DNA from 4 places in the Clavibacter tessellarius genome. Region 3 is predicted to be linked to each of the others. Evidence: riboswitches for the same ligand, from Rfam matches in the RefSeq annotation. Region 3 holds a riboswitch; each other region holds the start of a gene.
The links. A riboswitch is a leader RNA that binds a small molecule or an ion and turns the genes downstream of it on or off. The one in region 3 is predicted to bind fluoride.

Region 1 (7,853 bases), on a different replicon from region 3:
TAGATGGACGCGACGAAGCCCCGGCCCTGGTAAGCCGGTTCTTCTGCTCGATCCGCCTCAGACCCGTTGTCGCCAAACAATCGGGGGTCTCAGGCGCAGTGCTTCGGCCCCTCGCGAAAGCGGGGGGCCATGCTCGTTAAGTGGGCTCGATAGGCAGCTCACCCTCTCGACTCTTGGGAGGCATCCACGTGGGGATGCCCTGATCGGTGAGTTCGAGGTGGTCGACGACCAGCTCGAACATGACGGCTCGCGAGACGCCGGCGCGATCAGCGATCGCGTCGAACTTGTCCTTGGACACGCGCTCGACCTCGTACCCGATGGGAACGGGATCGACGAGGGTGCCACGAGGGCGGCGCTTGGGAGCCATGCCGCCACTTAACCCTGGGGTCAGGGTTAAGAGCAACAAGCGCCCGGCGTGTCGGCGAATGTGGGGTCGGCGTAGGTTCACGACATGACGAACCCAGGATGGCCACGAGACCGCTACACCGGCCCGGGCGGCGGCGAGCACACCGGACCCGGCGGCGGCATGCACACCGGCCCCGGCGGAGGAATGCACACCGGCCCGGGCGGAGGCATGCACACCGGACCCGGCGGAGGAATGCACACCGGCCCCGGGGGCGGGCTCCACACGGGTCCAGGCGGCGGGCTCCACACCGGACCCGGCGGTGGCCTTCACACGGGCCCAGGCGGCGGGCTCCACACCGGACCCGGCGGCGGGCTCCACACGGGCCCAGGCGGCGGCCTCTACACCGGCCCGGCGGACAAGCCGTACCGGAGCAATGTGCCCCCGTGGCCGGTCTTCATCCGCGAGCTCCGGGCACGCGGCCTGGACGGCATCGCCGACCAGATCGCAGCCGCTCGCGGCCTGTAGCGCACCGACGCCGTGCCGGCCGGCACGCCCCCCGATGTGGAGGGCGCGCGGTTCATGGCGCCGGGCTACCGTCGGGCTCATGCCCGAACCCGAGAAGTCCACGTACTCAATCCTCTACGACCGGCTGTTCTTCGCCGGTCAGCACGACGTGCATTACCGCGTCGTGAGCGACCCCCGCAAGCTCACGTTCGACAAGCTCGTGAAGCTCATCGACACGGCGCTCGACGGCAAGCCCGTCGTCTACGCCACGCACTCGTTCGAGACCTCGAATGACCCCGAGCCTCCGAAGTTGGAGGGCACGGCCGTTGCCGTCACGAAGACTCACGTCGCGTTCGTAGACGTCAAGCCGGACCACGAACTCGAGGTGCGTGTCGTCGCCCTGACCGCCCTGACCGCCCTATCCATGTCCACGAACGGCTATGCGTCCTTCGTCACCAACGACAACAAGTGGTACACGATCGTCGTGAAGGCCACGTTCGAGGGGCTTCCCACCATCACGTTCCCCAGCGTCCGATCGAGCGAGAGGAACGCCAGCGAGTTCGCTGGGCTGTACCCGGACCTCATCGAGGCGCTGCGGATTCGATAACCCCTGGCCGGCGGTAGAGCGTCGTGCGGGAGGTGCCTAGATTCCGTGGGACCTGTGCCGCCGGCCGATCGGCCGCGATGAGCTGCGCGGCGGCGAGGATCTGACTGTCCGTGAATTCCGGCCGGCGGCCGCCGTGGTCCCGACCGGCGGCCGCCGGTCGGGGACCCTACCGGGGCGCCTGGACTCGAAACTCTCGCAAGAGGCTGTCGAGACCACGGCCCGGCGGGAGATCACCGAAGTCGCCGGATCAGATTCACGACGAGCAGCACCGCGTCTGCCGCCATGCCTGCGGAACGCCGATCGCCGTTCCTACGGTGCTTCGTGGCCTGAGCGAGCTCGATAGCCGCGCGGACGACCTTGCGCAGCTCGGCGTTTTCGGACCCCGGTAGCTCGACCTCAACCACTCGGCCGAGACGGGCCTTCGTGTTGGGGACCGGGGGCTCGTCGGCATCAAGCTCACCGTGGCGTGCGTGCTCATAGGAGGCCGCGGAGAGCGCCTCGAGCGCGGCCACCGCGTCGTTCCCGACGTTCGAGTAATCCTGTTCCGTTCGAGCTGTCTGGAAGTGTCGCCGCATCTCGTTCAGCTCGTCGTCGACGCGCTGCCAGCCGGTGGCCTTCCGCGGCGATATGGGGTCGGCCAGCGCGCCGGTGAGTGAGTCCGTCTCGCGGTCGGACAGCAAATCGTGCAGCGCATCGAATTGGTCATGGAGGATGTTCCGTCTAACTTGCCAGCTGCCGTACCCATCGTTCGCTAGCCAGTGCCTGCGGAACGTGTCGAAGTCACGGAACGGCGGATCGAAAGTGTCTATACCAAGGCGAGCGAGGACCGCCTTCAACGCTCGGACTAGCAGACGGGAGTCGTCATTGGTCAGCGGTGACCCAGCGGTGCCGTAGGCCTCGTACTCGTCATGCACGACCCGGGCAAGCGACACCGCGATCTCCAAATCCCCGTGGTCGGGGTTGGGGCCTCGCAGCAGCCCCTCGAGGAGATCTGCGTCAAGCGCGGCCTGTTGCGTCACCTCCGCGCCCCAGCCGTTGGACACCACGTCCTCACCCGGGAGGTAGAAGTCCCACGTACGCATGCGCTCACCATAGCCAGCGGCACTCTGCCGGCGGACTAACCACAGCGCGCCATCTGCCCAGACGGGCCCATACATAGGGAGTCGTCCGTCAGGGGATCCCAAACCGGACGCACGTCTCGTCGCGAGGAAACGCTACTGGCCCCCTGCGGGCATCGCCGGCGCGATGAGCGCCGTGATCGTTGCAACTACTGCGGGGGCGCCGAACACGACCGCAAAGAGCGAAGCTATCGCGGCCGATTGCTCCAGGCCCTCTGTCTTGCCCTTGAAGCCCTTGTCGAGAGAGAACGCCGCCAGGACCTCCTTCGCGATTGCGCACACGCCAGCAAGGCCGGCAAACGTGACGGCAACCCACACATTCCCGGCCATGCGCACCAGGACGATCACCAGCGCGATCACGACGAGGGCCGCTAGGCCAGCCGAGATCCACGTGGCCTTCGATACACGACTCGGCGTCCCTCCGGTCGAAGCGCCTTCGCCCGCTGCGGTTGAAGTGCCCTCGGGGTGTGCGATCAAAGGATCGGTGGAAGGCGCGTTTTCTGTCATTCGATGATGGTATCGACGTCGGCGACGGGTCCGACGAGGGATGGATACCCGGACACGTATCGACCGCGCCCCAGTCCGGGGATGACGCCTGTCTCGGCGTATGTCGCGCGACGCGCGCCACATAGCCTCGATGAGACGCGTCCGCGCCGCATCCGCCCAAGAAGGAGTCAACGTGGCCGAAGACACCAGGGCAGCTCAGCGCGAGCGGCGACGGGCTTCCGGCATCGCCCGTCACGGTCGACTGAGGAAGCCCAGCGCCGTACGCACTGCAGCCAACTTCGTCGCAGTCGTGGCAGCGGTCGCCCTGGTCAGTACCGGTTCCGTCGCTGCGGTCGCAGCATGGGACCTCGCACGCACGGTCCGGGCAAACTCCGTCGACATCTCGGACGGGGACGCCCTTCCGCCCTCCATGGGTGCAATCGACGGCGGTGCGAACGTGTTGCTCGTCGGGAACGACTCGCGTCGTGACCAGGGCGACGGCTACGGAGCGACGAAGGACGTCGGTACGGCGGAGCTGAACGACGTCACGATGCTGCTCCACATCAGCGAGGACCACACCCGCGCGACCGTCGTCTCCTTCCCACGGGACATGCTCATCGACCGTCCCGCATGCCAGAGCGCTGACGGCACGACCGAGGAGTCGACGGCGAGCGGCGTGCAGATCAACACCGCCCTGGAAACCGGCGGCTTGCCGTGCGTCGTGCGCACCGTCGAGAGCATCACGGGCCTCGACATCCCCTACGGCGGCTCGGTGCAGTTCAACGGCGTCATCGAGATGTCCAACGCCGTCGGCGGCGTCACCGTCTGCCTCGCCAATCCGATCAAGGACTGGCGCACCAACCTCGACCTCGCCGCCGGCCCACAGCTCCTCCAGGGCGAGAACGCGGTCCAGTTCCTCCGCGTCCGCCACGGTATCGGCGACAACAGCGACCTCTCCCGGATCAGCAACCAGCAGGTGTTCCTCAGCGCACTGCTACGCACCATCACCAGCACCGACACACTCACCAACCCCGCCAAGCTCTACGGCATCGCACGCGCCGCCGTCGACAACATGAGCCTCTCCACCTCGCTGAACAACCCCGCCGCCATCACGTCCCTCGCCCTCACCGTCAAGGACATCCCGCTCGACAAGTTCGTCTTCGTCCAGTACCCCACCACCTACCTCGAGAGCGGCCGCGTCGCGCAGGACGTGGCGACCGGTGACCAGATGATGCAGCTCATCGCCACCGACGCGGACTTCACGCTCGCCCCCGACAGCACCGGCCAAGGCGTCGTCCTCGCCGAGCCCACCGATCCCGCCACGGGTCCCCCCGCGGACGTAGCCGCGCCCTCATCCGGCGGGACAACCGCTCCCCCGGCGGCGCTGCCGGACAACGTCACGGGTCAGGCCGCTGCCACGGAGACCTGCTCGAACGGCTGACATGAGCGGACAGCGGTCCGCCGCGGCCGAACATGAGCCCGTCCCGCAGGGGCCCGTTGCCGAACCTCATGGCACGGTGCGGTCACGTTCGTGGGCGCCTCAGCCCATGAGCTACTAGATGCCGCGACGGCGGACCCGACCTCGCATCCCCGTGGGATCATCCACTCATGCCCACTGTCCAAGCCATCGCGCTAGGGGCCACGGAGACACGCGACGGCGCTGTCTTGCGATCCCTCAGCTCGCACCGGTCGCTGTCGGTGCGTTATGCGGTCGCGTCAAATCCCGCGGCCGATGACGAGACCATCTCGAACCTGCTCGACGACCGTGTCGGTTCGGTGCGCTGGGCCGCCGCCTCGAATCTGGCCGAGCGGCCGGCCCTGCAGATGGCGGTCGCCCGGTCGGCCGACAGGTGGCTCCGCCTCGCACTGGCTGGCACGTTCTTGGATCACGACGAGCGATCCCTCGCACGCGACGTGCAATGCGCGCTCATGGAGAACGCCTCCACCGAGATCCGCTCTCGGATGGCCGAGACGACGAACCACCTCGACGTGTTCGAGACGCTCATGAGCGATGGCGACCGGCGAGTGCGCGCCGCGTGCGCTGCGAATCCGCGCATCACGCGGGAGCAGATGGAGCGACTCGTCACGGATCGCAACTGGGAGGTCCGCGCCTCGGCTGTGGGGAGCGGCATGCGGTACCCGGACGATGAGCAGATCCTCCGCCTCGCGGAGGACCGCTCTGCGGGGGTCCGTTGGGCCGTCGTGTTCCGTGTCGACCGGCCGCGCGCCGCGCTCGAGCTGATCGCGAAGGACCAGGACGAGATGAACGCCGACCACGCGAGGAGTGAGCTCGAGGACGAGCGCAGCATCAATTCGGCCCACGTCACGACGGACGCTCGGATGCGGAGGGCCAGGGCCGAGTGCGCCGCGAGCTTCGAGCGCTGACCGGTCGCCACAGGGGGCCCGTACGACGCACGCTCGCAGCGTCCGGCAAGGGATCCCTTGAAGGACGCATCCGTGGGCGGCGCGGTGCTCGGTGGCGGGTCACGACCGGCGTCGCTGCCCCGTCAGTTCTTGCCGAGGGCTTCGCGCCCACGGCGCGTTCGCTCGCGGGAGCGCTCGAACATGAAGAGTCCGATGAACATGACGATCACAACGGCCCAGATGATGCCAAGGGTCGCGTTCTGCTCTCGGATGGCCGACGCCAGGATGAACCCCTGCACGCTGAACGCGAGGATCGCGGTCCCGATCACGCGGAAGCCTCGCCGTGAGCGGCGCTTAGCTTCTGCAGGGCTGGGGGCGTCGGCCATGACCCGATCTTGGCCGATGGCTAGCGGGTCTGCCAGCGTCCGCCGAGGGATCCCTCCCCGGACCAGCGCGGCGTCGCGCGACGTGCGCTGTGACTTTCGCCGCTTAGTGGCGTCTGATCTTGATCAATCGATGGCGGCCCGGGCTGCGGTGGAGTGCCAGCGACACCCTTAGCCCGCGGCCTACTTCCCCGCCGTCAAGCTGCCGCGTGAGCGCGCGCGCGTGCCGCTGCGGTGCCTAACCGAATGCTGCTGCCCAAGCGCACGTCCGGCACCAACGGGTGGATGAGCCTCTGGGGCAGCAACGGTCGGGAAGTACGTCCTCGCCGCTCTCATGTTCGCCGGCCGCGTCGGTCCGATCGGGCTAGCGTCGGCCCTGGCCATCCGACGGCGGACCCTCCTCTACGAGTGGCCGGCGGATCGCCCCGTCATCGGGTAGCCCGCACCGACGCTGGCGTTCCCGGACCCTTCGCTGTCCCACGGGCCGAGGGGTGGCACACGATTCGATGTGCGGCGCGGGCTACACTCGCGGCGGCGATGGATCCCGCCAGGACGACCCGTCCGAACCGCACCGCTTGCTGATGGTTCCTATCCCACCCGTACGGGTGGTCGCTTGCGGTGCCATCGGTCCTGAGGCGATCACCTGCGCATCGACGCAGAAAGCAGCCAGCGTGTTCACTGACCCCAGCCAAGTCCTGGACTTCATCACGAACACGGACGTCACGTTCCTCGACGTCCGGTTCACTGACCTTCCCGGCGTCCAGCAGCACCTCACGATCCCCGCATCCACGGTCGACGTGAAGTTCTTCACGGAGGGGATCGCCTTCGACGGGTCGTCCATCCGCGGCTTCGCGAGCATCCACGAGTCGGACATGCAGCTCATCCCCGACGTGACGACGGCCTACATCGACCCGTTCCGCATCGAGCGCACCCTCATCATGGTGTTCGACATCTACAACCCCCGCAACGGCGAGATCTACGCCCGCGACCCGCGCCAGGTGGCCAAGAAGGCCGAGAAGTTCCTCGCCGCGTCCGGCATCGCCGACACCGCGTTCTTCGCGCCCGAGGCCGAGTTCTACATCTTCGACGACGTCCGCTACGAGGTGAACCAGCACACGAGCTTCTACTCGGTCGACTCCGAGGAGGGCGCCTGGAACTCGGGCCGCGAGGAGGAGGGCGGCAACCTGGGCAACAAGACGCCCTACAAGGGCGGCTACTTCCCCGTCAGCCCGGTCGACAAGCAGGCCGACCTCCGCGACGACATCAGCCTCAAGCTGATCGACGCCGGCCTCATCCTCGAGCGCGCGCACCACGAGGTGGGCACGGGCGGCCAGGCCGAGATCAACTACCGCTTCGACACCATGGTGCACGCGGCGGACGACATCCTGAAGTTCAAGTACATCGTCAAGAACACGGCCGAGCAGTGGGGCAAGACGGCCACGTTCATGCCGAAGCCGCTGTTCGGCGACAACGGCTCGGGCATGCACACGCACCAGTCGCTCTGGAACGACGGCAAGCCGCTGTTCTACGACGAGGCCGGCTACGGCGGGCTGTCGGACGTCGCGCGCTGGTACATCGGCGGCATCCTCAAGCACGCGCCCGCCATCCTCGCGTTCACGAACCCGACGGTGAACTCGTACCACCGCCTCGTCCCCGGCTTCGAGGCGCCCGTCAACCTCGTGTACTCGGCGGGCAACCGCTCGGCGTCGATCCGCATCCCCATCACGGGCACGAACCCGAAGGCGAAGCGCATCGAGTTCCGCGCGCCCGACGCGTCGAGCAACCCGTACCTCGCGTTCGCCGCGCAGCTCATGGCCGGCATCGACGGCATCAAGAACCGCATCGAGCCGCACGAGCCCGTCGACAAGGACCTCTACGAGCTCCCGCCCGAGGAGGCGAAGAACATCCCGCAGGTGCCCGCGTCGCTCGGAGCCGCCCTCGAGGCGCTCGAGGCCGACCACGAGTTCCTCACGGCCGGCAACGTGTTCACACCCGACCTCATCGAGACGTGGATCGAGTACAAGCGCGAGATGGAGATCAAGCCC
Region 2 (7,853 bases), on a different replicon from region 3:
ACCCCGACACGCAGGTGCGCTGGCAGCGCGTGTTCAACACGTCGGTCTCGCAGGCCATCGTGGTGATCTCCTCGGTCGTGGCCCTCGGCCTCCTCGTGTACCTGGTGCTCTCCTCCGGCGGCATCCAGGCGTACACGACGGGCCTCGCCAACCGGAGCGACTTCCTCTCCGGCAAGTCGTTCATCGGCCTCTCCTACATCCCCGTGCAGATCGCGATCGTCTACAACGTGCTCGCACGCCGACAGAAGGGCCTCGAGGGCTGGAACTGGGTCAACCTGGTCGCCGTGCTGGTGCTCGTGGTCTGCGCCGGGTCCGCCGGCGGCCGCGGACCGCTCATCATCGGCGTGTTCCTGCCGTTCCTGATCCTCAAGCAGGTCGGTCCGAAGCCGTTCCGCTTCCGCACCATCGCCCTCATCGGCGGCGTGACGGCCGTGGTCGCGATGGTCTACTCGATCGTCATCCGCGAGTCCACGTTCGACAACGGCCGCTCGCTCGACCGCCTCACGCAGGACCCGATCGGCGTGCTCCTCGACCGCCTCACCAGCGGCATCGAGACCCGCCCGTTCGACGTGCTCATCCGCCTCAACGAGGTCGCGTCGCTGCCCGACTTCGTCTACCAGTGGGGCGCCACCTACGCGGCCGTGCCGGCCTGGTTCGTCCCGCGCGGGCTCTGGGAGGACAAGCCGTTCGGCGGCGGCAACACGTGGTTCACGTCCACCTACGTGCCCCGGTTCTACGGCGTCAACCGCGTCGAGACGAGCCTGTCGGCCATCGGCGAGGCGTTCTCGAACTTCGGCATCCCCGGGGTGGTCGCCGTCGGCGCGCTCCTCGGGCTCGTGGCCGGCCTCTTCATCCGCGCGCGCATGCGCCGCCGCGGCGTGCTGGGCGGCGCCATCGCGGTCGTCGTGACCCCGTACCTCTTCTCCCTCATCCGCGGCGACGCGTACCAGGGCATGTCGACGAGCATCGCGTCGCTCGTGATCCTCGTGCTCTTCTTCTGGTTCTCCACCACGCGGAAGCAGGTGACCGGACCCGTGAGCGCCCCCGAGCCGCTGCCGGACGAGACGGCGTCGGCCGCCGAGCGCGAGCGCGCCCTCGTCGGCGCGGGCGTCGCCGCGGGCGCCGGCGTGGCCGAGCCCCGGCCGGCGGTCGGCAACGGCCGCGCGTTCCCCGCCGGCCGCCCGGCCGTGACCTGGGACCGCGACCGATGACGGGCCCCGAGATCACCGGCGACCCCGCCGAGGGCGCCGACCGCCGGGACCGCACGGCCCGCGCCGGCCGCGCGGATCGCGGCGACCGCGCCGACCGGCCGCGCCGCCCGCTGTGGAAGCGCAAGCGCCTGTGGATCCCCGTGGGCGTCGTCGTCCTGGCGGTCGTCGGCGTCGGCGTCTCGGCCGCGCTGATCCTGCCCCGCGTCGACACCGTGCAGAGCGAGCTCCGCGCCGCCCTGCCGCTCTCCGACCAGGTGTGTGACTTTCGCCGCTTAGTGGCGTCTGATCTTGATCAATCGATGGCGGCCCGGGCTGCGGTGGAGTGCCAGCGACACCCTTAGCCCGCGGCCTACTTCCCCGCCGTCAAGCTGCCGCGTGAGCGCGCGCGCGTGCCGCTGCGGTGCCTAACCGAATGCTGCTGCCCAAGCGCACGTCCGGCACCAACGGGTGGATGAGCCTCTGGGGCAGCAACGGTCGGGAAGTACGTCCTCGCCGCTCTCATGTTCGCCGGCCGCGTCGGTCCGATCGGGCTAGCGTCGGCCCTGGCCATCCGACGGCGGACCCTCCTCTACGAGTGGCCGGCGGATCGCCCCGTCATCGGGTAGCCCGCACCGACGCTGGCGTTCCCGGACCCTTCGCTGTCCCACGGGCCGAGGGGTGGCACACGATTCGATGTGCGGCGCGGGCTACACTCGCGGCGGCGATGGATCCCGCCAGGACGACCCGTCCGAACCGCACCGCTTGCTGATGGTTCCTATCCCACCCGTACGGGTGGTCGCTTGCGGTGCCATCGGTCCTGAGGCGATCACCTGCGCATCGACGCAGAAAGCAGCCAGCGTGTTCACTGACCCCAGCCAAGTCCTGGACTTCATCACGAACACGGACGTCACGTTCCTCGACGTCCGGTTCACTGACCTTCCCGGCGTCCAGCAGCACCTCACGATCCCCGCATCCACGGTCGACGTGAAGTTCTTCACGGAGGGGATCGCCTTCGACGGGTCGTCCATCCGCGGCTTCGCGAGCATCCACGAGTCGGACATGCAGCTCATCCCCGACGTGACGACGGCCTACATCGACCCGTTCCGCATCGAGCGCACCCTCATCATGGTGTTCGACATCTACAACCCCCGCAACGGCGAGATCTACGCCCGCGACCCGCGCCAGGTGGCCAAGAAGGCCGAGAAGTTCCTCGCCGCGTCCGGCATCGCCGACACCGCGTTCTTCGCGCCCGAGGCCGAGTTCTACATCTTCGACGACGTCCGCTACGAGGTGAACCAGCACACGAGCTTCTACTCGGTCGACTCCGAGGAGGGCGCCTGGAACTCGGGCCGCGAGGAGGAGGGCGGCAACCTGGGCAACAAGACGCCCTACAAGGGCGGCTACTTCCCCGTCAGCCCGGTCGACAAGCAGGCCGACCTCCGCGACGACATCAGCCTCAAGCTGATCGACGCCGGCCTCATCCTCGAGCGCGCGCACCACGAGGTGGGCACGGGCGGCCAGGCCGAGATCAACTACCGCTTCGACACCATGGTGCACGCGGCGGACGACATCCTGAAGTTCAAGTACATCGTCAAGAACACGGCCGAGCAGTGGGGCAAGACGGCCACGTTCATGCCGAAGCCGCTGTTCGGCGACAACGGCTCGGGCATGCACACGCACCAGTCGCTCTGGAACGACGGCAAGCCGCTGTTCTACGACGAGGCCGGCTACGGCGGGCTGTCGGACGTCGCGCGCTGGTACATCGGCGGCATCCTCAAGCACGCGCCCGCCATCCTCGCGTTCACGAACCCGACGGTGAACTCGTACCACCGCCTCGTCCCCGGCTTCGAGGCGCCCGTCAACCTCGTGTACTCGGCGGGCAACCGCTCGGCGTCGATCCGCATCCCCATCACGGGCACGAACCCGAAGGCGAAGCGCATCGAGTTCCGCGCGCCCGACGCGTCGAGCAACCCGTACCTCGCGTTCGCCGCGCAGCTCATGGCCGGCATCGACGGCATCAAGAACCGCATCGAGCCGCACGAGCCCGTCGACAAGGACCTCTACGAGCTCCCGCCCGAGGAGGCGAAGAACATCCCGCAGGTGCCCGCGTCGCTCGGAGCCGCCCTCGAGGCGCTCGAGGCCGACCACGAGTTCCTCACGGCCGGCAACGTGTTCACACCCGACCTCATCGAGACGTGGATCGAGTACAAGCGCGAGATGGAGATCAAGCCCCTCGCGCAGCGCCCGCACCCGTTCGAGTTCGAGCTGTACTACGGCGTCTGATCCCGCCGGCGCCCCGCAGCGGGGCGAATGACGCACGGGCCGTCCTCCTCCGGGAGGCCGGCCCGTGCGTCATGCGGCGAGCAGCGACGAGCGCGCAGCGCTCGTCCTGCTGGCCCCCTACCCGGTGACCGCTCCGATGGCGGCCGATCCGACGAGGCGCGTGTACTTGGCGAGCACTCCCCGTGTGTACCGAACAGGCAGAGGTACCCAGCCCTGTCGGCGTCGCTCCAGCTCTTCCTCGTCGACGAGGAGGTCGACGCGTCGGGTGGGGATGTCGACGCGGATCCGGTCCTCGTCGCACACGAACGCGATGACGCCGCCGTCTGCGGCTTCCGGGGCGACGTGGCCGATGCACAAGCCGGTGGTGCCGCCGGAGAACCGCCCGTCGGTGAGAAGGAGGACGTCCTTTCCCAATCCCGCGCCCTTGATGGCGGCCGTGATGGCGAGCATTTCGCGCATGCCTGGTCCGCCCTTGGGGCCTTCGTAGCGGATCACGACGACGTCGCCCGGGCGGATGCGGCCTTCGGTTAGCGCGTCCAGTGCGGCGCGCTCGCGATCGAAGACTCGCGCGGATCCCTCGAACGAGGTGGCGTCGAAGCCGGCTGTCTTCACAACAGCGCCGTCGGTCGCAAGCGACCCTCGGAGGATCGTGAGTCCGCCGGTGGCGTGGAGGGGATCGTCGAGGCGGTGGAACACCTCCCCGTCGGGCTCGGGTGGGTCGATCTCCGCGAGGTTCTCTGCGACGGTCTTGCCTGTGACCGTCAGGCAGTCGCCGTGGAGCAGGCCGGCGTCCAGCAGCGCCTTCATGATGACGGGGACACCGCCTCGACGGTCTACGTCGCGCATCACGAAGCGCCCGAAGGGCTTCATGTCGGCCAGGTGCGGGACCTTGGATCCGATCCGGTCGAAGTCGTCGAGGGTGAGCTCGACCTCAGCCTCGTGCGCGATCGCCAGCAGGTGGAGCACCACGTTGGTCGACCCTCCGAGTGCCATGGCGACGGCGATGGCGTTCTCGAATGCCTCTCTGGTGAGGATGTGACGTGCGGTGATCCCCATCCGGATCATCTCCACGACCGCTTCACCTGATCGGTGCGCGTACTGGTCGCGACGGCGGTCGGCGCTCGGTGGCGCCGCGGATCCGGGTAGCGACATGCCCAGCGCCTCGGCCATGCAGGCCATGGTGTTCGCGGTGAACATGCCCCCGCATGCGCCTTCCCCGGGGACGGACGCGCACTCGATCTTCTTCAGCTCTTCCTCGGTCATGGTTCCGGCAGCACAGGCGCCGACGCCTTCGAACGCGTCGACGATGGTGACCTCCCTGCCCGTCCCGTCGGCGTGCTGCACGTATCCGGGTAGGACGGATCCTGCGTAGAGGAACACGCTCGCGAGGTCGAGTCGCGCGGCTGCCATGAGCATCCCTGGGAGGGACTTGTCGCATCCGGCGAGCAGGACGGTGCCGTCCAACCGCTCAGCGCTGACGACGACCTCGACGCTGTCGGCGATCACCTCCCGAGACACGAGGGAGAAGTGCATGCCCTCATGGCCCATCGAGATCCCGTCCGAGACGGAGATCGTGCCGAACTGCAGCGGGTAGCCGCCACCTCGATGGACACCCTCCTTCGCTCCCTGGGCGAGACGGTCCAGGGACAGGTTGCACGGCGTGATCTCGTTCCACGACGAGGCGATGCCGATCTGCGGCTTGTCCCAGTCCTCGTCGCCCATGCCGACGGCCCGCAGCATGCCGCGGGACGGCGTCGCCTCGATCCCGTGCGTCACAGCCCAGCTCCGTGGCTTCATGTCGGTTGCTCCAGTCATCGCACCCTCTTTCGTCGCGTGTTCTCGTGGCCGTGCACGCACGTGCCGTGTGACGCTCGTCGTGCTTGCTGACGGGTCATGCCAGCCCGTACGGCAGGTCGTGTGCGGTCTCTTCGATCTCGGTGAGCCGGTTGTACTTCGCCACGCGCTCGCCTCGTGCGGGGGCTCCGGACTTGATCTGCCCAGTGCCGGTTCCGACGACGAGGTCCGCGATGAACGCGTCCGTGGTCTCTCCGGAGCGGTGCGAGACCATGCTGCGCATACCCAGCTCGCGGGCCGTGCGAATCGCGTCCAAGGTCTGCGACACGGTGCCGATCTGGTTGGGCTTGATCAGGGCGGCGTTGGACAGGCCATCCCGGCCCCCGTCGCGAATGCGCTGGGGGTCTGTGACGTAGAGGTCGTCGCCGACGATCTGCAGACGAGAGCCCAGAGCGGTGTTCATGGCCTTCCACCCGGCATGGTCGTCCTCCGAGAAGCCGTCCTCGATGCTGCGGATCGGGTAGGTGCCGACGAGGCGCTCGTAGTACGCGACGAGGCCGTCACGGTCCAGGTGCTGATCGACGATCCGGTACGTGCCGTCGCCGAGCGCGAACTCGTTCGCTGCGGGGTCGAGTGCGATAGCCATCGCGTTCACGCCCGCGTCGTGTCCGGAAATGCGGATGGCGTCGACCAGTAGATCCAGGGCCTCCTCCGGGGATGTGATCGCCGGTGCGAAACCGCCCTCGTCGCCGAGTCCGACCGCGCCGAAGCGTTCCCGCACGATGCCAGAGAGGGCGTGGTAGACGTCCGACCCCACGCGGACGGCGTCGACCATGCTGGTCGCGGAGACGGGCGCGATCATGAACTCCTGGAAGTCGAGCGCGTTCGCAGCGTGAGCGCCGCCGTTGAGGACGTTGAAGTGCGGTACGGGGAGGCGCGGCGTGCTGCCGGTGACGTCAGCGATCCACCGCCACAGCGGCAGTCCAGCGGCGGCGGCGAACGCGCGCGACATGGCGATGGAGGTCGCGACCACGGTGTTCGCTCCCAACCGCGAGTACCCGGCGGTGCCGTCGAGTGCGGCCAGGGCGGCGTCGAGCTCGGTGATCGACACCCAGCTCCTGCCGGTGATCAGCGGGGCGACCTCCGCGGCCGTCATGAGCAGGGCCTGGGAGACGTCGCGGCCAGCGTAGGCGTCGCCGCCGTCGCGGAGCTCGACGGCTTCGTGTGCACCGGTCGATGCTCCCGCCGGGGCGTCACCGGTGACGGTGGTCCCGTCGGTGAGCGTGAGGTGCACGCGGACCGTCGGGTAGCCGCGGGAGTCGAGGATGCGGGACGCGCGGAGGTCCGTGATGGTGACCGGGTGCAGGGTGCGGGTGACGTACTCGCCTGTGTGCCGTGATGCGTGGTGCGTGTTGCTGATGTACTCGTTCATGGGATCGCTTCTCATTCGGGGTAGGTCGTGCGCGGGAGCCGACGGTCGGCCGGCTGAGGGGTCAGCGGTGGCGGGGAAAGCGCTGCTGGGCTGTGCGGATGAGGGCCTCCGCGTCAGTGACAGAGGTCCACCCGGCGGTGGTCACGTGCTTGCCGTGCTCGGTCTCCTTGTAGTGGGAGAAGAAGTGCTCGATCTCCTGCAGGGTCGTGTCCGGGACGTCGGCGATGTCGTGGATGTCCGCGAAGCGGGGGTCACCGTAGGGGACGGTGAGGATCTTGTCGTCGCCGCCGTTCTCGTCGACCATGCGGAGCATTCCGACAGGACGCACGTCGATGACGACACCGGGGAAGGTCGGGCGGGGCAGGAGCACGAGCGCGTCCAGAGGATCACCGTCGTCGCCGAGGGTGTCATCGATGCTGCCGTAGTCCTGCGGGAACACCATGCTGGTGAACACGGCTCGGTCCAGGCGGATCCGCCCGGTCGCGTGATCGATCTCGTACTTGTTGCCGCTGCCGCGGGGGATCTCGATGGTGATGTCGAAGTGCATGTCGTCTCCTGTGTCGGGTCGGGGAGTCAGAGGTGTGTGCCGAGAGCGATGCCGGCGATCGCGGAGGCGACGGAGGTGATGAGCATTCCGAAGCCGTAGCCGGCTGCTGTGAGCACCCGCCCGGTGCGGGCGAGGCGGATCGTCTCGTAGCTGGCGGTGCTGAAGGTGGTGTATCCGCCCATGAGGCCGGTGCCGAGGACCGCGACGGCTGTGGCGCCGAGATGGGTCGCTGCGCCGGTGAGTAGGCCGAGTAGCAATGAGCCGGTGATGTTGATCGTCAGTGTCCCCACCGGGAGCCGGTACTGGCGAGTTCGGTTGATCGCTCCGTCGAGGAAGAACCGCAAGGCGGCGCCGACGCCTCCGGCCACGGCGACCACGATCGGGATGAGTACGTTCATGAGTGCGCTCCTCTGGGCCGGAGCGCACGCGCGGTGACGAGACCGATGGTGGTGGCCAGGGCGCCGGTCACGACCGTGAGCAACGCATACCCGGCGCCGACGAGCGCATGGTCGTCGAGGATCAGGGCGGCCGTGCTGGACGCGAGGGCGCTGTAGGTCGTGAACCCGCCGAGCGCTCCGGTCCCCATGAGCAGCCGGGTGGTGCGGCG
Region 3 (7,853 bases):
GCCGCGACGGCGGACCCGACCTCGCATCCCCGTGGGATCATCCACTCATGCCCACTGTCCAAGCCATCGCGCTAGGGGCCACGGAGACACGCGACGGCGCTGTCTTGCGATCCCTCAGCTCGCACCGGTCGCTGTCGGTGCGTTATGCGGTCGCGTCAAATCCCGCGGCCGATGACGAGACCATCTCGAACCTGCTCGACGACCGTGTCGGTTCGGTGCGCTGGGCCGCCGCCTCGAATCTGGCCGAGCGGCCGGCCCTGCAGATGGCGGTCGCCCGGTCGGCCGACAGGTGGCTCCGCCTCGCACTGGCTGGCACGTTCTTGGATCACGACGAGCGATCCCTCGCACGCGACGTGCAATGCGCGCTCATGGAGAACGCCTCCACCGAGATCCGCTCTCGGATGGCCGAGACGACGAACCACCTCGACGTGTTCGAGACGCTCATGAGCGATGGCGACCGGCGAGTGCGCGCCGCGTGCGCTGCGAATCCGCGCATCACGCGGGAGCAGATGGAGCGACTCGTCACGGATCGCAACTGGGAGGTCCGCGCCTCGGCTGTGGGGAGCGGCATGCGGTACCCGGACGATGAGCAGATCCTCCGCCTCGCGGAGGACCGCTCTGCGGGGGTCCGTTGGGCCGTCGTGTTCCGTGTCGACCGGCCGCGCGCCGCGCTCGAGCTGATCGCGAAGGACCAGGACGAGATGAACGCCGACCACGCGAGGAGTGAGCTCGAGGACGAGCGCAGCATCAATTCGGCCCACGTCACGACGGACGCTCGGATGCGGAGGGCCAGGGCCGAGTGCGCCGCGAGCTTCGAGCGCTGACCGGTCGCCACAGGGGGCCCGTACGACGCACGCTCGCAGCGTCCGGCAAGGGATCCCTTGAAGGACGCATCCGTGGGCGGCGCGGTGCTCGGTGGCGGGTCACGACCGGCGTCGCTGCCCCGTCAGTTCTTGCCGAGGGCTTCGCGCCCACGGCGCGTTCGCTCGCGGGAGCGCTCGAACATGAAGAGTCCGATGAACATGACGATCACAACGGCCCAGATGATGCCAAGGGTCGCGTTCTGCTCTCGGATGGCCGACGCCAGGATGAACCCCTGCACGCTGAACGCGAGGATCGCGGTCCCGATCACGCGGAAGCCTCGCCGTGAGCGGCGCTTAGCTTCTGCAGGGCTGGGGGCGTCGGCCATGACCCGATCTTGGCCGATGGCTAGCGGGTCTGCCAGCGTCCGCCGAGGGATCCCTCCCCGGACCAGCGCGGCGTCGCGCGACGTGCGCTGTGACTTTCGCCGCTTAGTGGCGTCTGATCTTGATCAATCGATGGCGGCCCGGGCTGCGGTGGAGTGCCAGCGACACCCTTAGCCCGCGGCCTACTTCCCCGCCGTCAAGCTGCCGCGTGAGCGCGCGCGCGTGCCGCTGCGGTGCCTAACCGAATGCTGCTGCCCAAGCGCACGTCCGGCACCAACGGGTGGATGAGCCTCTGGGGCAGCAACGGTCGGGAAGTACGTCCTCGCCGCTCTCATGTTCGCCGGCCGCGTCGGTCCGATCGGGCTAGCGTCGGCCCTGGCCATCCGACGGCGGACCCTCCTCTACGAGTGGCCGGCGGATCGCCCCGTCATCGGGTAGCCCGCACCGACGCTGGCGTTCCCGGACCCTTCGCTGTCCCACGGGCCGAGGGGTGGCACACGATTCGATGTGCGGCGCGGGCTACACTCGCGGCGGCGATGGATCCCGCCAGGACGACCCGTCCGAACCGCACCGCTTGCTGATGGTTCCTATCCCACCCGTACGGGTGGTCGCTTGCGGTGCCATCGGTCCTGAGGCGATCACCTGCGCATCGACGCAGAAAGCAGCCAGCGTGTTCACTGACCCCAGCCAAGTCCTGGACTTCATCACGAACACGGACGTCACGTTCCTCGACGTCCGGTTCACTGACCTTCCCGGCGTCCAGCAGCACCTCACGATCCCCGCATCCACGGTCGACGTGAAGTTCTTCACGGAGGGGATCGCCTTCGACGGGTCGTCCATCCGCGGCTTCGCGAGCATCCACGAGTCGGACATGCAGCTCATCCCCGACGTGACGACGGCCTACATCGACCCGTTCCGCATCGAGCGCACCCTCATCATGGTGTTCGACATCTACAACCCCCGCAACGGCGAGATCTACGCCCGCGACCCGCGCCAGGTGGCCAAGAAGGCCGAGAAGTTCCTCGCCGCGTCCGGCATCGCCGACACCGCGTTCTTCGCGCCCGAGGCCGAGTTCTACATCTTCGACGACGTCCGCTACGAGGTGAACCAGCACACGAGCTTCTACTCGGTCGACTCCGAGGAGGGCGCCTGGAACTCGGGCCGCGAGGAGGAGGGCGGCAACCTGGGCAACAAGACGCCCTACAAGGGCGGCTACTTCCCCGTCAGCCCGGTCGACAAGCAGGCCGACCTCCGCGACGACATCAGCCTCAAGCTGATCGACGCCGGCCTCATCCTCGAGCGCGCGCACCACGAGGTGGGCACGGGCGGCCAGGCCGAGATCAACTACCGCTTCGACACCATGGTGCACGCGGCGGACGACATCCTGAAGTTCAAGTACATCGTCAAGAACACGGCCGAGCAGTGGGGCAAGACGGCCACGTTCATGCCGAAGCCGCTGTTCGGCGACAACGGCTCGGGCATGCACACGCACCAGTCGCTCTGGAACGACGGCAAGCCGCTGTTCTACGACGAGGCCGGCTACGGCGGGCTGTCGGACGTCGCGCGCTGGTACATCGGCGGCATCCTCAAGCACGCGCCCGCCATCCTCGCGTTCACGAACCCGACGGTGAACTCGTACCACCGCCTCGTCCCCGGCTTCGAGGCGCCCGTCAACCTCGTGTACTCGGCGGGCAACCGCTCGGCGTCGATCCGCATCCCCATCACGGGCACGAACCCGAAGGCGAAGCGCATCGAGTTCCGCGCGCCCGACGCGTCGAGCAACCCGTACCTCGCGTTCGCCGCGCAGCTCATGGCCGGCATCGACGGCATCAAGAACCGCATCGAGCCGCACGAGCCCGTCGACAAGGACCTCTACGAGCTCCCGCCCGAGGAGGCGAAGAACATCCCGCAGGTGCCCGCGTCGCTCGGAGCCGCCCTCGAGGCGCTCGAGGCCGACCACGAGTTCCTCACGGCCGGCAACGTGTTCACACCCGACCTCATCGAGACGTGGATCGAGTACAAGCGCGAGATGGAGATCAAGCCCCTCGCGCAGCGCCCGCACCCGTTCGAGTTCGAGCTGTACTACGGCGTCTGATCCCGCCGGCGCCCCGCAGCGGGGCGAATGACGCACGGGCCGTCCTCCTCCGGGAGGCCGGCCCGTGCGTCATGCGGCGAGCAGCGACGAGCGCGCAGCGCTCGTCCTGCTGGCCCCCTACCCGGTGACCGCTCCGATGGCGGCCGATCCGACGAGGCGCGTGTACTTGGCGAGCACTCCCCGTGTGTACCGAACAGGCAGAGGTACCCAGCCCTGTCGGCGTCGCTCCAGCTCTTCCTCGTCGACGAGGAGGTCGACGCGTCGGGTGGGGATGTCGACGCGGATCCGGTCCTCGTCGCACACGAACGCGATGACGCCGCCGTCTGCGGCTTCCGGGGCGACGTGGCCGATGCACAAGCCGGTGGTGCCGCCGGAGAACCGCCCGTCGGTGAGAAGGAGGACGTCCTTTCCCAATCCCGCGCCCTTGATGGCGGCCGTGATGGCGAGCATTTCGCGCATGCCTGGTCCGCCCTTGGGGCCTTCGTAGCGGATCACGACGACGTCGCCCGGGCGGATGCGGCCTTCGGTTAGCGCGTCCAGTGCGGCGCGCTCGCGATCGAAGACTCGCGCGGATCCCTCGAACGAGGTGGCGTCGAAGCCGGCTGTCTTCACAACAGCGCCGTCGGTCGCAAGCGACCCTCGGAGGATCGTGAGTCCGCCGGTGGCGTGGAGGGGATCGTCGAGGCGGTGGAACACCTCCCCGTCGGGCTCGGGTGGGTCGATCTCCGCGAGGTTCTCTGCGACGGTCTTGCCTGTGACCGTCAGGCAGTCGCCGTGGAGCAGGCCGGCGTCCAGCAGCGCCTTCATGATGACGGGGACACCGCCTCGACGGTCTACGTCGCGCATCACGAAGCGCCCGAAGGGCTTCATGTCGGCCAGGTGCGGGACCTTGGATCCGATCCGGTCGAAGTCGTCGAGGGTGAGCTCGACCTCAGCCTCGTGCGCGATCGCCAGCAGGTGGAGCACCACGTTGGTCGACCCTCCGAGTGCCATGGCGACGGCGATGGCGTTCTCGAATGCCTCTCTGGTGAGGATGTGACGTGCGGTGATCCCCATCCGGATCATCTCCACGACCGCTTCACCTGATCGGTGCGCGTACTGGTCGCGACGGCGGTCGGCGCTCGGTGGCGCCGCGGATCCGGGTAGCGACATGCCCAGCGCCTCGGCCATGCAGGCCATGGTGTTCGCGGTGAACATGCCCCCGCATGCGCCTTCCCCGGGGACGGACGCGCACTCGATCTTCTTCAGCTCTTCCTCGGTCATGGTTCCGGCAGCACAGGCGCCGACGCCTTCGAACGCGTCGACGATGGTGACCTCCCTGCCCGTCCCGTCGGCGTGCTGCACGTATCCGGGTAGGACGGATCCTGCGTAGAGGAACACGCTCGCGAGGTCGAGTCGCGCGGCTGCCATGAGCATCCCTGGGAGGGACTTGTCGCATCCGGCGAGCAGGACGGTGCCGTCCAACCGCTCAGCGCTGACGACGACCTCGACGCTGTCGGCGATCACCTCCCGAGACACGAGGGAGAAGTGCATGCCCTCATGGCCCATCGAGATCCCGTCCGAGACGGAGATCGTGCCGAACTGCAGCGGGTAGCCGCCACCTCGATGGACACCCTCCTTCGCTCCCTGGGCGAGACGGTCCAGGGACAGGTTGCACGGCGTGATCTCGTTCCACGACGAGGCGATGCCGATCTGCGGCTTGTCCCAGTCCTCGTCGCCCATGCCGACGGCCCGCAGCATGCCGCGGGACGGCGTCGCCTCGATCCCGTGCGTCACAGCCCAGCTCCGTGGCTTCATGTCGGTTGCTCCAGTCATCGCACCCTCTTTCGTCGCGTGTTCTCGTGGCCGTGCACGCACGTGCCGTGTGACGCTCGTCGTGCTTGCTGACGGGTCATGCCAGCCCGTACGGCAGGTCGTGTGCGGTCTCTTCGATCTCGGTGAGCCGGTTGTACTTCGCCACGCGCTCGCCTCGTGCGGGGGCTCCGGACTTGATCTGCCCAGTGCCGGTTCCGACGACGAGGTCCGCGATGAACGCGTCCGTGGTCTCTCCGGAGCGGTGCGAGACCATGCTGCGCATACCCAGCTCGCGGGCCGTGCGAATCGCGTCCAAGGTCTGCGACACGGTGCCGATCTGGTTGGGCTTGATCAGGGCGGCGTTGGACAGGCCATCCCGGCCCCCGTCGCGAATGCGCTGGGGGTCTGTGACGTAGAGGTCGTCGCCGACGATCTGCAGACGAGAGCCCAGAGCGGTGTTCATGGCCTTCCACCCGGCATGGTCGTCCTCCGAGAAGCCGTCCTCGATGCTGCGGATCGGGTAGGTGCCGACGAGGCGCTCGTAGTACGCGACGAGGCCGTCACGGTCCAGGTGCTGATCGACGATCCGGTACGTGCCGTCGCCGAGCGCGAACTCGTTCGCTGCGGGGTCGAGTGCGATAGCCATCGCGTTCACGCCCGCGTCGTGTCCGGAAATGCGGATGGCGTCGACCAGTAGATCCAGGGCCTCCTCCGGGGATGTGATCGCCGGTGCGAAACCGCCCTCGTCGCCGAGTCCGACCGCGCCGAAGCGTTCCCGCACGATGCCAGAGAGGGCGTGGTAGACGTCCGACCCCACGCGGACGGCGTCGACCATGCTGGTCGCGGAGACGGGCGCGATCATGAACTCCTGGAAGTCGAGCGCGTTCGCAGCGTGAGCGCCGCCGTTGAGGACGTTGAAGTGCGGTACGGGGAGGCGCGGCGTGCTGCCGGTGACGTCAGCGATCCACCGCCACAGCGGCAGTCCAGCGGCGGCGGCGAACGCGCGCGACATGGCGATGGAGGTCGCGACCACGGTGTTCGCTCCCAACCGCGAGTACCCGGCGGTGCCGTCGAGTGCGGCCAGGGCGGCGTCGAGCTCGGTGATCGACACCCAGCTCCTGCCGGTGATCAGCGGGGCGACCTCCGCGGCCGTCATGAGCAGGGCCTGGGAGACGTCGCGGCCAGCGTAGGCGTCGCCGCCGTCGCGGAGCTCGACGGCTTCGTGTGCACCGGTCGATGCTCCCGCCGGGGCGTCACCGGTGACGGTGGTCCCGTCGGTGAGCGTGAGGTGCACGCGGACCGTCGGGTAGCCGCGGGAGTCGAGGATGCGGGACGCGCGGAGGTCCGTGATGGTGACCGGGTGCAGGGTGCGGGTGACGTACTCGCCTGTGTGCCGTGATGCGTGGTGCGTGTTGCTGATGTACTCGTTCATGGGATCGCTTCTCATTCGGGGTAGGTCGTGCGCGGGAGCCGACGGTCGGCCGGCTGAGGGGTCAGCGGTGGCGGGGAAAGCGCTGCTGGGCTGTGCGGATGAGGGCCTCCGCGTCAGTGACAGAGGTCCACCCGGCGGTGGTCACGTGCTTGCCGTGCTCGGTCTCCTTGTAGTGGGAGAAGAAGTGCTCGATCTCCTGCAGGGTCGTGTCCGGGACGTCGGCGATGTCGTGGATGTCCGCGAAGCGGGGGTCACCGTAGGGGACGGTGAGGATCTTGTCGTCGCCGCCGTTCTCGTCGACCATGCGGAGCATTCCGACAGGACGCACGTCGATGACGACACCGGGGAAGGTCGGGCGGGGCAGGAGCACGAGCGCGTCCAGAGGATCACCGTCGTCGCCGAGGGTGTCATCGATGCTGCCGTAGTCCTGCGGGAACACCATGCTGGTGAACACGGCTCGGTCCAGGCGGATCCGCCCGGTCGCGTGATCGATCTCGTACTTGTTGCCGCTGCCGCGGGGGATCTCGATGGTGATGTCGAAGTGCATGTCGTCTCCTGTGTCGGGTCGGGGAGTCAGAGGTGTGTGCCGAGAGCGATGCCGGCGATCGCGGAGGCGACGGAGGTGATGAGCATTCCGAAGCCGTAGCCGGCTGCTGTGAGCACCCGCCCGGTGCGGGCGAGGCGGATCGTCTCGTAGCTGGCGGTGCTGAAGGTGGTGTATCCGCCCATGAGGCCGGTGCCGAGGACCGCGACGGCTGTGGCGCCGAGATGGGTCGCTGCGCCGGTGAGTAGGCCGAGTAGCAATGAGCCGGTGATGTTGATCGTCAGTGTCCCCACCGGGAGCCGGTACTGGCGAGTTCGGTTGATCGCTCCGTCGAGGAAGAACCGCAAGGCGGCGCCGACGCCTCCGGCCACGGCGACCACGATCGGGATGAGTACGTTCATGAGTGCGCTCCTCTGGGCCGGAGCGCACGCGCGGTGACGAGACCGATGGTGGTGGCCAGGGCGCCGGTCACGACCGTGAGCAACGCATACCCGGCGCCGACGAGCGCATGGTCGTCGAGGATCAGGGCGGCCGTGCTGGACGCGAGGGCGCTGTAGGTCGTGAACCCGCCGAGCGCTCCGGTCCCCATGAGCAGCCGGGTGGTGCGGCGGCGGCCTTCGTCAGGGCCTCGATGTGCGAGATGCTCCAGCAGCAGCCCGAGTAGGAGCGCACCGGTGACGTTGATCCAGAAGATCGCCCAGGACACCCGTCGGCGGCAGGGAAGACGTAGCTGATGGTCTCTCGCGCTCCGGTGCCGACCGTGCCGCCGAGCGCGACGAGTCCGAGGTACCGCCAGCGCAG
Region 4 (7,853 bases), on a different replicon from region 3:
CGCACGGGCCGGCCTCCCGGAGGAGGACGGCCCGTGCGTCATTCGCCCCGCTGCGGGGCGCCGGCGGGATCAGACGCCGTAGTACAGCTCGAACTCGAACGGGTGCGGGCGCTGCGCGAGGGGCTTGATCTCCATCTCGCGCTTGTACTCGATCCACGTCTCGATGAGGTCGGGTGTGAACACGTTGCCGGCCGTGAGGAACTCGTGGTCGGCCTCGAGCGCCTCGAGGGCGGCTCCGAGCGACGCGGGCACCTGCGGGATGTTCTTCGCCTCCTCGGGCGGGAGCTCGTAGAGGTCCTTGTCGACGGGCTCGTGCGGCTCGATGCGGTTCTTGATGCCGTCGATGCCGGCCATGAGCTGCGCGGCGAACGCGAGGTACGGGTTGCTCGACGCGTCGGGCGCGCGGAACTCGATGCGCTTCGCCTTCGGGTTCGTGCCCGTGATGGGGATGCGGATCGACGCCGAGCGGTTGCCCGCCGAGTACACGAGGTTGACGGGCGCCTCGAAGCCGGGGACGAGGCGGTGGTACGAGTTCACCGTCGGGTTCGTGAACGCGAGGATGGCGGGCGCGTGCTTGAGGATGCCGCCGATGTACCAGCGCGCGACGTCCGACAGCCCGCCGTAGCCGGCCTCGTCGTAGAACAGCGGCTTGCCGTCGTTCCAGAGCGACTGGTGCGTGTGCATGCCCGAGCCGTTGTCGCCGAACAGCGGCTTCGGCATGAACGTGGCCGTCTTGCCCCACTGCTCGGCCGTGTTCTTGACGATGTACTTGAACTTCAGGATGTCGTCCGCCGCGTGCACCATGGTGTCGAAGCGGTAGTTGATCTCGGCCTGGCCGCCCGTGCCCACCTCGTGGTGCGCGCGCTCGAGGATGAGGCCGGCGTCGATCAGCTTGAGGCTGATGTCGTCGCGGAGGTCGGCCTGCTTGTCGACCGGGCTGACGGGGAAGTAGCCGCCCTTGTAGGGCGTCTTGTTGCCCAGGTTGCCGCCCTCCTCCTCGCGGCCCGAGTTCCAGGCGCCCTCCTCGGAGTCGACCGAGTAGAAGCTCGTGTGCTGGTTCACCTCGTAGCGGACGTCGTCGAAGATGTAGAACTCGGCCTCGGGCGCGAAGAACGCGGTGTCGGCGATGCCGGACGCGGCGAGGAACTTCTCGGCCTTCTTGGCCACCTGGCGCGGGTCGCGGGCGTAGATCTCGCCGTTGCGGGGGTTGTAGATGTCGAACACCATGATGAGGGTGCGCTCGATGCGGAACGGGTCGATGTAGGCCGTCGTCACGTCGGGGATGAGCTGCATGTCCGACTCGTGGATGCTCGCGAAGCCGCGGATGGACGACCCGTCGAAGGCGATCCCCTCCGTGAAGAACTTCACGTCGACCGTGGATGCGGGGATCGTGAGGTGCTGCTGGACGCCGGGAAGGTCAGTGAACCGGACGTCGAGGAACGTGACGTCCGTGTTCGTGATGAAGTCCAGGACTTGGCTGGGGTCAGTGAACACGCTGGCTGCTTTCTGCGTCGATGCGCAGGTGATCGCCTCAGGACCGATGGCACCGCAAGCGACCACCCGTACGGGTGGGATAGGAACCATCAGCAAGCGGTGCGGTTCGGACGGGTCGTCCTGGCGGGATCCATCGCCGCCGCGAGTGTAGCCCGCGCCGCACATCGAATCGTGTGCCACCCCTCGGCCCGTGGGACAGCGAAGGGTCCGGGAACGCCAGCGTCGGTGCGGGCTACCCGATGACGGGGCGATCCGCCGGCCACTCGTAGAGGAGGGTCCGCCGTCGGATGGCCAGGGCCGACGCTAGCCCGATCGGACCGACGCGGCCGGCGAACATGAGAGCGGCGAGGACGTACTTCCCGACCGTTGCTGCCCCAGAGGCTCATCCACCCGTTGGTGCCGGACGTGCGCTTGGGCAGCAGCATTCGGTTAGGCACCGCAGCGGCACGCGCGCGCGCTCACGCGGCAGCTTGACGGCGGGGAAGTAGGCCGCGGGCTAAGGGTGTCGCTGGCACTCCACCGCAGCCCGGGCCGCCATCGATTGATCAAGATCAGACGCCACTAAGCGGCGAAAGTCACAGCGCACGTCGCGCGACGCCGCGCTGGTCCGGGGAGGGATCCCTCGGCGGACGCTGGCAGACCCGCTAGCCATCGGCCAAGATCGGGTCATGGCCGACGCCCCCAGCCCTGCAGAAGCTAAGCGCCGCTCACGGCGAGGCTTCCGCGTGATCGGGACCGCGATCCTCGCGTTCAGCGTGCAGGGGTTCATCCTGGCGTCGGCCATCCGAGAGCAGAACGCGACCCTTGGCATCATCTGGGCCGTTGTGATCGTCATGTTCATCGGACTCTTCATGTTCGAGCGCTCCCGCGAGCGAACGCGCCGTGGGCGCGAAGCCCTCGGCAAGAACTGACGGGGCAGCGACGCCGGTCGTGACCCGCCACCGAGCACCGCGCCGCCCACGGATGCGTCCTTCAAGGGATCCCTTGCCGGACGCTGCGAGCGTGCGTCGTACGGGCCCCCTGTGGCGACCGGTCAGCGCTCGAAGCTCGCGGCGCACTCGGCCCTGGCCCTCCGCATCCGAGCGTCCGTCGTGACGTGGGCCGAATTGATGCTGCGCTCGTCCTCGAGCTCACTCCTCGCGTGGTCGGCGTTCATCTCGTCCTGGTCCTTCGCGATCAGCTCGAGCGCGGCGCGCGGCCGGTCGACACGGAACACGACGGCCCAACGGACCCCCGCAGAGCGGTCCTCCGCGAGGCGGAGGATCTGCTCATCGTCCGGGTACCGCATGCCGCTCCCCACAGCCGAGGCGCGGACCTCCCAGTTGCGATCCGTGACGAGTCGCTCCATCTGCTCCCGCGTGATGCGCGGATTCGCAGCGCACGCGGCGCGCACTCGCCGGTCGCCATCGCTCATGAGCGTCTCGAACACGTCGAGGTGGTTCGTCGTCTCGGCCATCCGAGAGCGGATCTCGGTGGAGGCGTTCTCCATGAGCGCGCATTGCACGTCGCGTGCGAGGGATCGCTCGTCGTGATCCAAGAACGTGCCAGCCAGTGCGAGGCGGAGCCACCTGTCGGCCGACCGGGCGACCGCCATCTGCAGGGCCGGCCGCTCGGCCAGATTCGAGGCGGCGGCCCAGCGCACCGAACCGACACGGTCGTCGAGCAGGTTCGAGATGGTCTCGTCATCGGCCGCGGGATTTGACGCGACCGCATAACGCACCGACAGCGACCGGTGCGAGCTGAGGGATCGCAAGACAGCGCCGTCGCGTGTCTCCGTGGCCCCTAGCGCGATGGCTTGGACAGTGGGCATGAGTGGATGATCCCACGGGGATGCGAGGTCGGGTCCGCCGTCGCGGCATCTAGTAGCTCATGGGCTGAGGCGCCCACGAACGTGACCGCACCGTGCCATGAGGTTCGGCAACGGGCCCCTGCGGGACGGGCTCATGTTCGGCCGCGGCGGACCGCTGTCCGCTCATGTCAGCCGTTCGAGCAGGTCTCCGTGGCAGCGGCCTGACCCGTGACGTTGTCCGGCAGCGCCGCCGGGGGAGCGGTTGTCCCGCCGGATGAGGGCGCGGCTACGTCCGCGGGGGGACCCGTGGCGGGATCGGTGGGCTCGGCGAGGACGACGCCTTGGCCGGTGCTGTCGGGGGCGAGCGTGAAGTCCGCGTCGGTGGCGATGAGCTGCATCATCTGGTCACCGGTCGCCACGTCCTGCGCGACGCGGCCGCTCTCGAGGTAGGTGGTGGGGTACTGGACGAAGACGAACTTGTCGAGCGGGATGTCCTTGACGGTGAGGGCGAGGGACGTGATGGCGGCGGGGTTGTTCAGCGAGGTGGAGAGGCTCATGTTGTCGACGGCGGCGCGTGCGATGCCGTAGAGCTTGGCGGGGTTGGTGAGTGTGTCGGTGCTGGTGATGGTGCGTAGCAGTGCGCTGAGGAACACCTGCTGGTTGCTGATCCGGGAGAGGTCGCTGTTGTCGCCGATACCGTGGCGGACGCGGAGGAACTGGACCGCGTTCTCGCCCTGGAGGAGCTGTGGGCCGGCGGCGAGGTCGAGGTTGGTGCGCCAGTCCTTGATCGGATTGGCGAGGCAGACGGTGACGCCGCCGACGGCGTTGGACATCTCGATGACGCCGTTGAACTGCACCGAGCCGCCGTAGGGGATGTCGAGGCCCGTGATGCTCTCGACGGTGCGCACGACGCACGGCAAGCCGCCGGTTTCCAGGGCGGTGTTGATCTGCACGCCGCTCGCCGTCGACTCCTCGGTCGTGCCGTCAGCGCTCTGGCATGCGGGACGGTCGATGAGCATGTCCCGTGGGAAGGAGACGACGGTCGCGCGGGTGTGGTCCTCGCTGATGTGGAGCAGCATCGTGACGTCGTTCAGCTCCGCCGTACCGACGTCCTTCGTCGCTCCGTAGCCGTCGCCCTGGTCACGACGCGAGTCGTTCCCGACGAGCAACACGTTCGCACCGCCGTCGATTGCACCCATGGAGGGCGGAAGGGCGTCCCCGTCCGAGATGTCGACGGAGTTTGCCCGGACCGTGCGTGCGAGGTCCCATGCTGCGACCGCAGCGACGGAACCGGTACTGACCAGGGCGACCGCTGCCACGACTGCGACGAAGTTGGCTGCAGTGCGTACGGCGCTGGGCTTCCTCAGTCGACCGTGACGGGCGATGCCGGAAGCCCGTCGCCGCTCGCGCTGAGCTGCCCTGGTGTCTTCGGCCACGTTGACTCCTTCTTGGGCGGATGCGGCGCGGACGCGTCTCATCGAGGCTATGTGGCGCGCGTCGCGCGACATACGCCGAGACAGGCGTCATCCCCGGACTGGGGCGCGGTCGATACGTGTCCGGGTATCCATCCCTCGTCGGACCCGTCGCCGACGTCGATACCATCATCGAATGACAGAAAACGCGCCTTCCACCGATCCTTTGATCGCACACCCCGAGGGCACTTCAACCGCAGCGGGCGAAGGCGCTTCGACCGGAGGGACGCCGAGTCGTGTATCGAAGGCCACGTGGATCTCGGCTGGCCTAGCGGCCCTCGTCGTGATCGCGCTGGTGATCGTCCTGGTGCGCATGGCCGGGAATGTGTGGGTTGCCGTCACGTTTGCCGGCCTTGCTGGCGTGTGCGCAATCGCGAAGGAGGTCCTGGCGGCGTTCTCTCTCGACAAGGGCTTCAAGGGCAAGACAGAGGGCCTGGAGCAATCGGCCGCGATAGCTTCGCTCTTTGCGGTCGTGTTCGGCGCCCCCGCAGTAGTTGCAACGATCACGGCGCTCATCGCGCCGGCGATGCCCGCAGGGGGCCAGTAGCGTTTCCTCGCGACGAGACGTGCGTCCGGTTTGGGATCCCCTGACGGACGACTCCCTATGTATGGGCCCGTCTGGGCAGATGGCGCGCTGTGGTTAGTCCGCCGGCAGAGTGCCGCTGGCTATGGTGAGCGCATGCGTACGTGGGACTTCTACCTCCCGGGTGAGGACGTGGTGTCCAACGGCTGGGGCGCGGAGGTGACGCAACAGGCCGCGCTTGACGCAGATCTCCTCGAGGGGCTGCTGCGAGGCCCCAACCCCGACCACGGGGATTTGGAGATCGCGGTGTCGCTTGCCCGGGTCGTGCATGACGAGTACGAGGCCTACGGCACCGCTGGGTCACCGCTGACCAATGACGACTCCCGTCTGCTAGTCCGAGCGTTGAAGGCGGTCCTCGCTCGCCTTGGTATAGACACTTTCGATCCGCCGTTCCGTGACTTCGACACGTTCCGCAGGCACTGGCTAGCGAACGATGGGTACGGCAGCTGGCAAGTTAGACGGAACATCCTCCATGACCAATTCGATGCGCTGCACGATTTGCTGTCCGACCGCGAGACGGACTCACTCACCGGCGCGCTGGCCGACCCCATATCGCCGCGGAAGGCCACCGGCTGGCAGCGCGTCGACGACGAGCTGAACGAGATGCGGCGACACTTCCAGACAGCTCGAACGGAACAGGATTACTCGAACGTCGGGAACGACGCGGTGGCCGCGCTCGAGGCGCTCTCCGCGGCCTCCTATGAGCACGCACGCCACGGTGAGCTTGATGCCGACGAGCCCCCGGTCCCCAACACGAAGGCCCGTCTCGGCCGAGTGGTTGAGGTCGAGCTACCGGGGTCCGAAAACGCCGAGCTGCGCAAGGTCGTCCGCGCGGCTATCGAGCTCGCTCAGGCCACGAAGCACCGTAGGAACGGCGATCGGCGTTCCGCAGGCATGGCGGCAGACGCGGTGCTGCTCGTCGTGAATCTGATCCGGCGACTTCGGTGATCTCCCGCCGGGCCGTGGTCTCGACAGCCTCTTGCGAGAGTTTCGAGTCCAGGCGCCCCGGTAGGGTCCCCGACCGGCGGCCGCCGGTCGGGACCACGGCGGCCGCCGGCCGGAATTCACGGACAGTCAGATCCTCGCCGCCGCGCAGCTCATCGCGGCCGATCGGCCGGCGGCACAGGTCCCACGGAATCTAGGCACCTCCCGCACGACGCTCTACCGCCGGCCAGGGGTTATCGAATCCGCAGCGCCTCGATGAGGTCCGGGTACAGCCCAGCGAACTCGCTGGCGTTCCTCTCGCTCGATCGGACGCTGGGGAACGTGATGGTGGGAAGCCCCTCGAACGTGGCCTTCACGACGATCGTGTACCACTTGTTGTCGTTGGTGACGAAGGACGCATAGCCGTTCGTGGACATGGATAGGGCGGTCAGGGCGGTCAGGGCGACGACACGCACCTCGAGTTCGTGGTCCGGCTTGACGTCTACGAACGCGACGTGAGTCTTCGTGACGGCAACGGCCGTGCCCTCCAACTTCGGAGGCTCGGGGTCATTCGAGGTCTCGAACGAGTGCGTGGCGTAGACGACGGGCTTGCCGTCGAGCGCCGTGTCGATGAGCTTCACGAGCTTGTCGAACGTGAGCTTGCGGGGGTCGCTCACGACGCGGTAATGCACGTCGTGCTGACCGGCGAAGAACAGCCGGTCGTAGAGGATTGAGTACGTGGACTTCTCGGGTTCGGGCATGAGCCCGACGGTAGCCCGGCGCCATGAACCGCGCGCCCTCCACATCGGGGGGCGTGCCGGCCGGCACGGCGTCGGTGCGCTACAGGCCGCGAGCGGCTGCGATCTGGTCGGCGATGCCGTCCAGGCCGCGTGCCCGGAGCTCGCGGATGAAGACCGGCCACGGGGGCACATTGCTCCGGTACGGCTTGTCCGCCGGGCCGGTGTAGAGGCCGCCGCCTGGGCCCGTGTGGAGCCCGCCGCCGGGTCCGGTGTGGAGCCCGCCGCCTGGGCCCGTGTGAAGGCCACCGCCGGGTCCGGTGTGGAGCCCGCCGCCTGGACCCGTGTGGAGCCCGCCCCCGGGGCCGGTGTGCATTCCTCCGCCGGGTCCGGTGTGCATGCCTCCGCCCGGGCCGGTGTGCATTCCTCCGCCGGGGCCGGTGTGCATGCCGCCGCCGGGTCCGGTGTGCTCGCCGCCGCCCGGGCCGGTGTAGCGGTCTCGTGGCCATCCTGGGTTCGTCATGTCGTGAACCTACGCCGACCCCACATTCGCCGACACGCCGGGCGCTTGTTGCTCTTAACCCTGACCCCAGGGTTAAGTGGCGGCATGGCTCCCAAGCGCCGCCCTCGTGGCACCCTCGTCGATCCCGTTCCCATCGGGTACGAGGTCGAGCGCGTGTCCAAGGACAAGTTCGACGCGATCGCTGATCGCGCCGGCGTCTCGCGAGCCGTCATGTTCGAGCTGGTCGTCGACCACCTCGAACTCACCGATCAGGGCATCCCCACGTGGATGCCTCCCAAGAGTCGAGAGGGTGAGCTGCCTATCGAGCCCACTTAACGAGCATGGCCCCCCG

Region 1: another riboswitch for fluoride. It lies ahead of glnA (type I glutamate--ammonia ligase); the one in region 3 lies ahead of glnA (type I glutamate--ammonia ligase).
Region 2: another riboswitch for fluoride. It lies ahead of glnA (type I glutamate--ammonia ligase); the one in region 3 lies ahead of glnA (type I glutamate--ammonia ligase).
Region 4: another riboswitch for fluoride. It lies ahead of glnA (type I glutamate--ammonia ligase); the one in region 3 lies ahead of glnA (type I glutamate--ammonia ligase).

Annotation. Positions count from the first base shown of each region.
Region 1 covers NZ_CP040789.1:8,980-16,832, reverse strand. The annotation lists gene FGG90_RS15545 (hypothetical protein) at 137-367, opposite strand; gene FGG90_RS15540 (hypothetical protein) at 951-1,457, shown strand; gene FGG90_RS15535 (hypothetical protein) at 1,688-2,539, opposite strand; gene FGG90_RS15530 (hypothetical protein) at 2,672-2,857, opposite strand; gene FGG90_RS15525 (LCP family protein) at 3,492-4,502, shown strand; gene FGG90_RS15520 (hypothetical protein) at 4,727-5,446, shown strand; gene FGG90_RS15515 (hypothetical protein) at 5,569-5,811, opposite strand; fluoride riboswitch at 6,333-6,406, shown strand; gene glnA (type I glutamate--ammonia ligase) at 6,480-7,853, shown strand, end outside.
Region 2 covers NZ_CP040788.1:3,077,318-3,085,170, reverse strand. The annotation lists gene FGG90_RS14745 (O-antigen polymerase) at 1-1,211, shown strand, start outside; gene FGG90_RS14740 (hypothetical protein) at 1,208-1,552, shown strand; fluoride riboswitch at 1,902-1,975, shown strand; gene glnA (type I glutamate--ammonia ligase) at 2,049-3,473, shown strand; gene ilvD (dihydroxy-acid dehydratase) at 3,591-5,270, opposite strand; gene eno (phosphopyruvate hydratase) at 5,365-6,699, opposite strand; gene FGG90_RS14720 (inorganic diphosphatase) at 6,761-7,246, opposite strand; gene FGG90_RS14715 (fluoride efflux transporter FluC) at 7,273-7,644, opposite strand; gene FGG90_RS14710 (fluoride efflux transporter FluC) at 7,641-7,853, opposite strand, start outside.
Region 3 covers NZ_CP040790.1:33,583-41,435, forward strand. The annotation lists gene FGG90_RS15805 (hypothetical protein) at 105-824, shown strand; gene FGG90_RS15810 (hypothetical protein) at 947-1,189, opposite strand; fluoride riboswitch at 1,711-1,784, shown strand; gene glnA (type I glutamate--ammonia ligase) at 1,858-3,282, shown strand; gene ilvD (dihydroxy-acid dehydratase) at 3,400-5,079, opposite strand; gene eno (phosphopyruvate hydratase) at 5,174-6,508, opposite strand; gene FGG90_RS15830 (inorganic diphosphatase) at 6,570-7,055, opposite strand; gene FGG90_RS15835 (fluoride efflux transporter FluC) at 7,082-7,453, opposite strand; gene FGG90_RS15840 (fluoride efflux transporter FluC) at 7,450-7,758, opposite strand.
Region 4 covers NZ_CP040789.1:20,710-28,562, reverse strand. The annotation lists gene FGG90_RS15600 (IlvD/Edd family dehydratase) at 1-128, shown strand, start outside; gene glnA (type I glutamate--ammonia ligase) at 70-1,494, opposite strand; fluoride riboswitch at 1,568-1,641, opposite strand; gene FGG90_RS15590 (hypothetical protein) at 2,163-2,405, shown strand; gene FGG90_RS15585 (hypothetical protein) at 2,528-3,247, opposite strand; gene FGG90_RS15580 (LCP family protein) at 3,472-4,482, opposite strand; gene FGG90_RS15575 (hypothetical protein) at 5,117-5,302, shown strand; gene FGG90_RS15570 (hypothetical protein) at 5,435-6,286, shown strand; gene FGG90_RS15565 (hypothetical protein) at 6,517-7,023, opposite strand; gene FGG90_RS15560 (hypothetical protein) at 7,607-7,837, shown strand.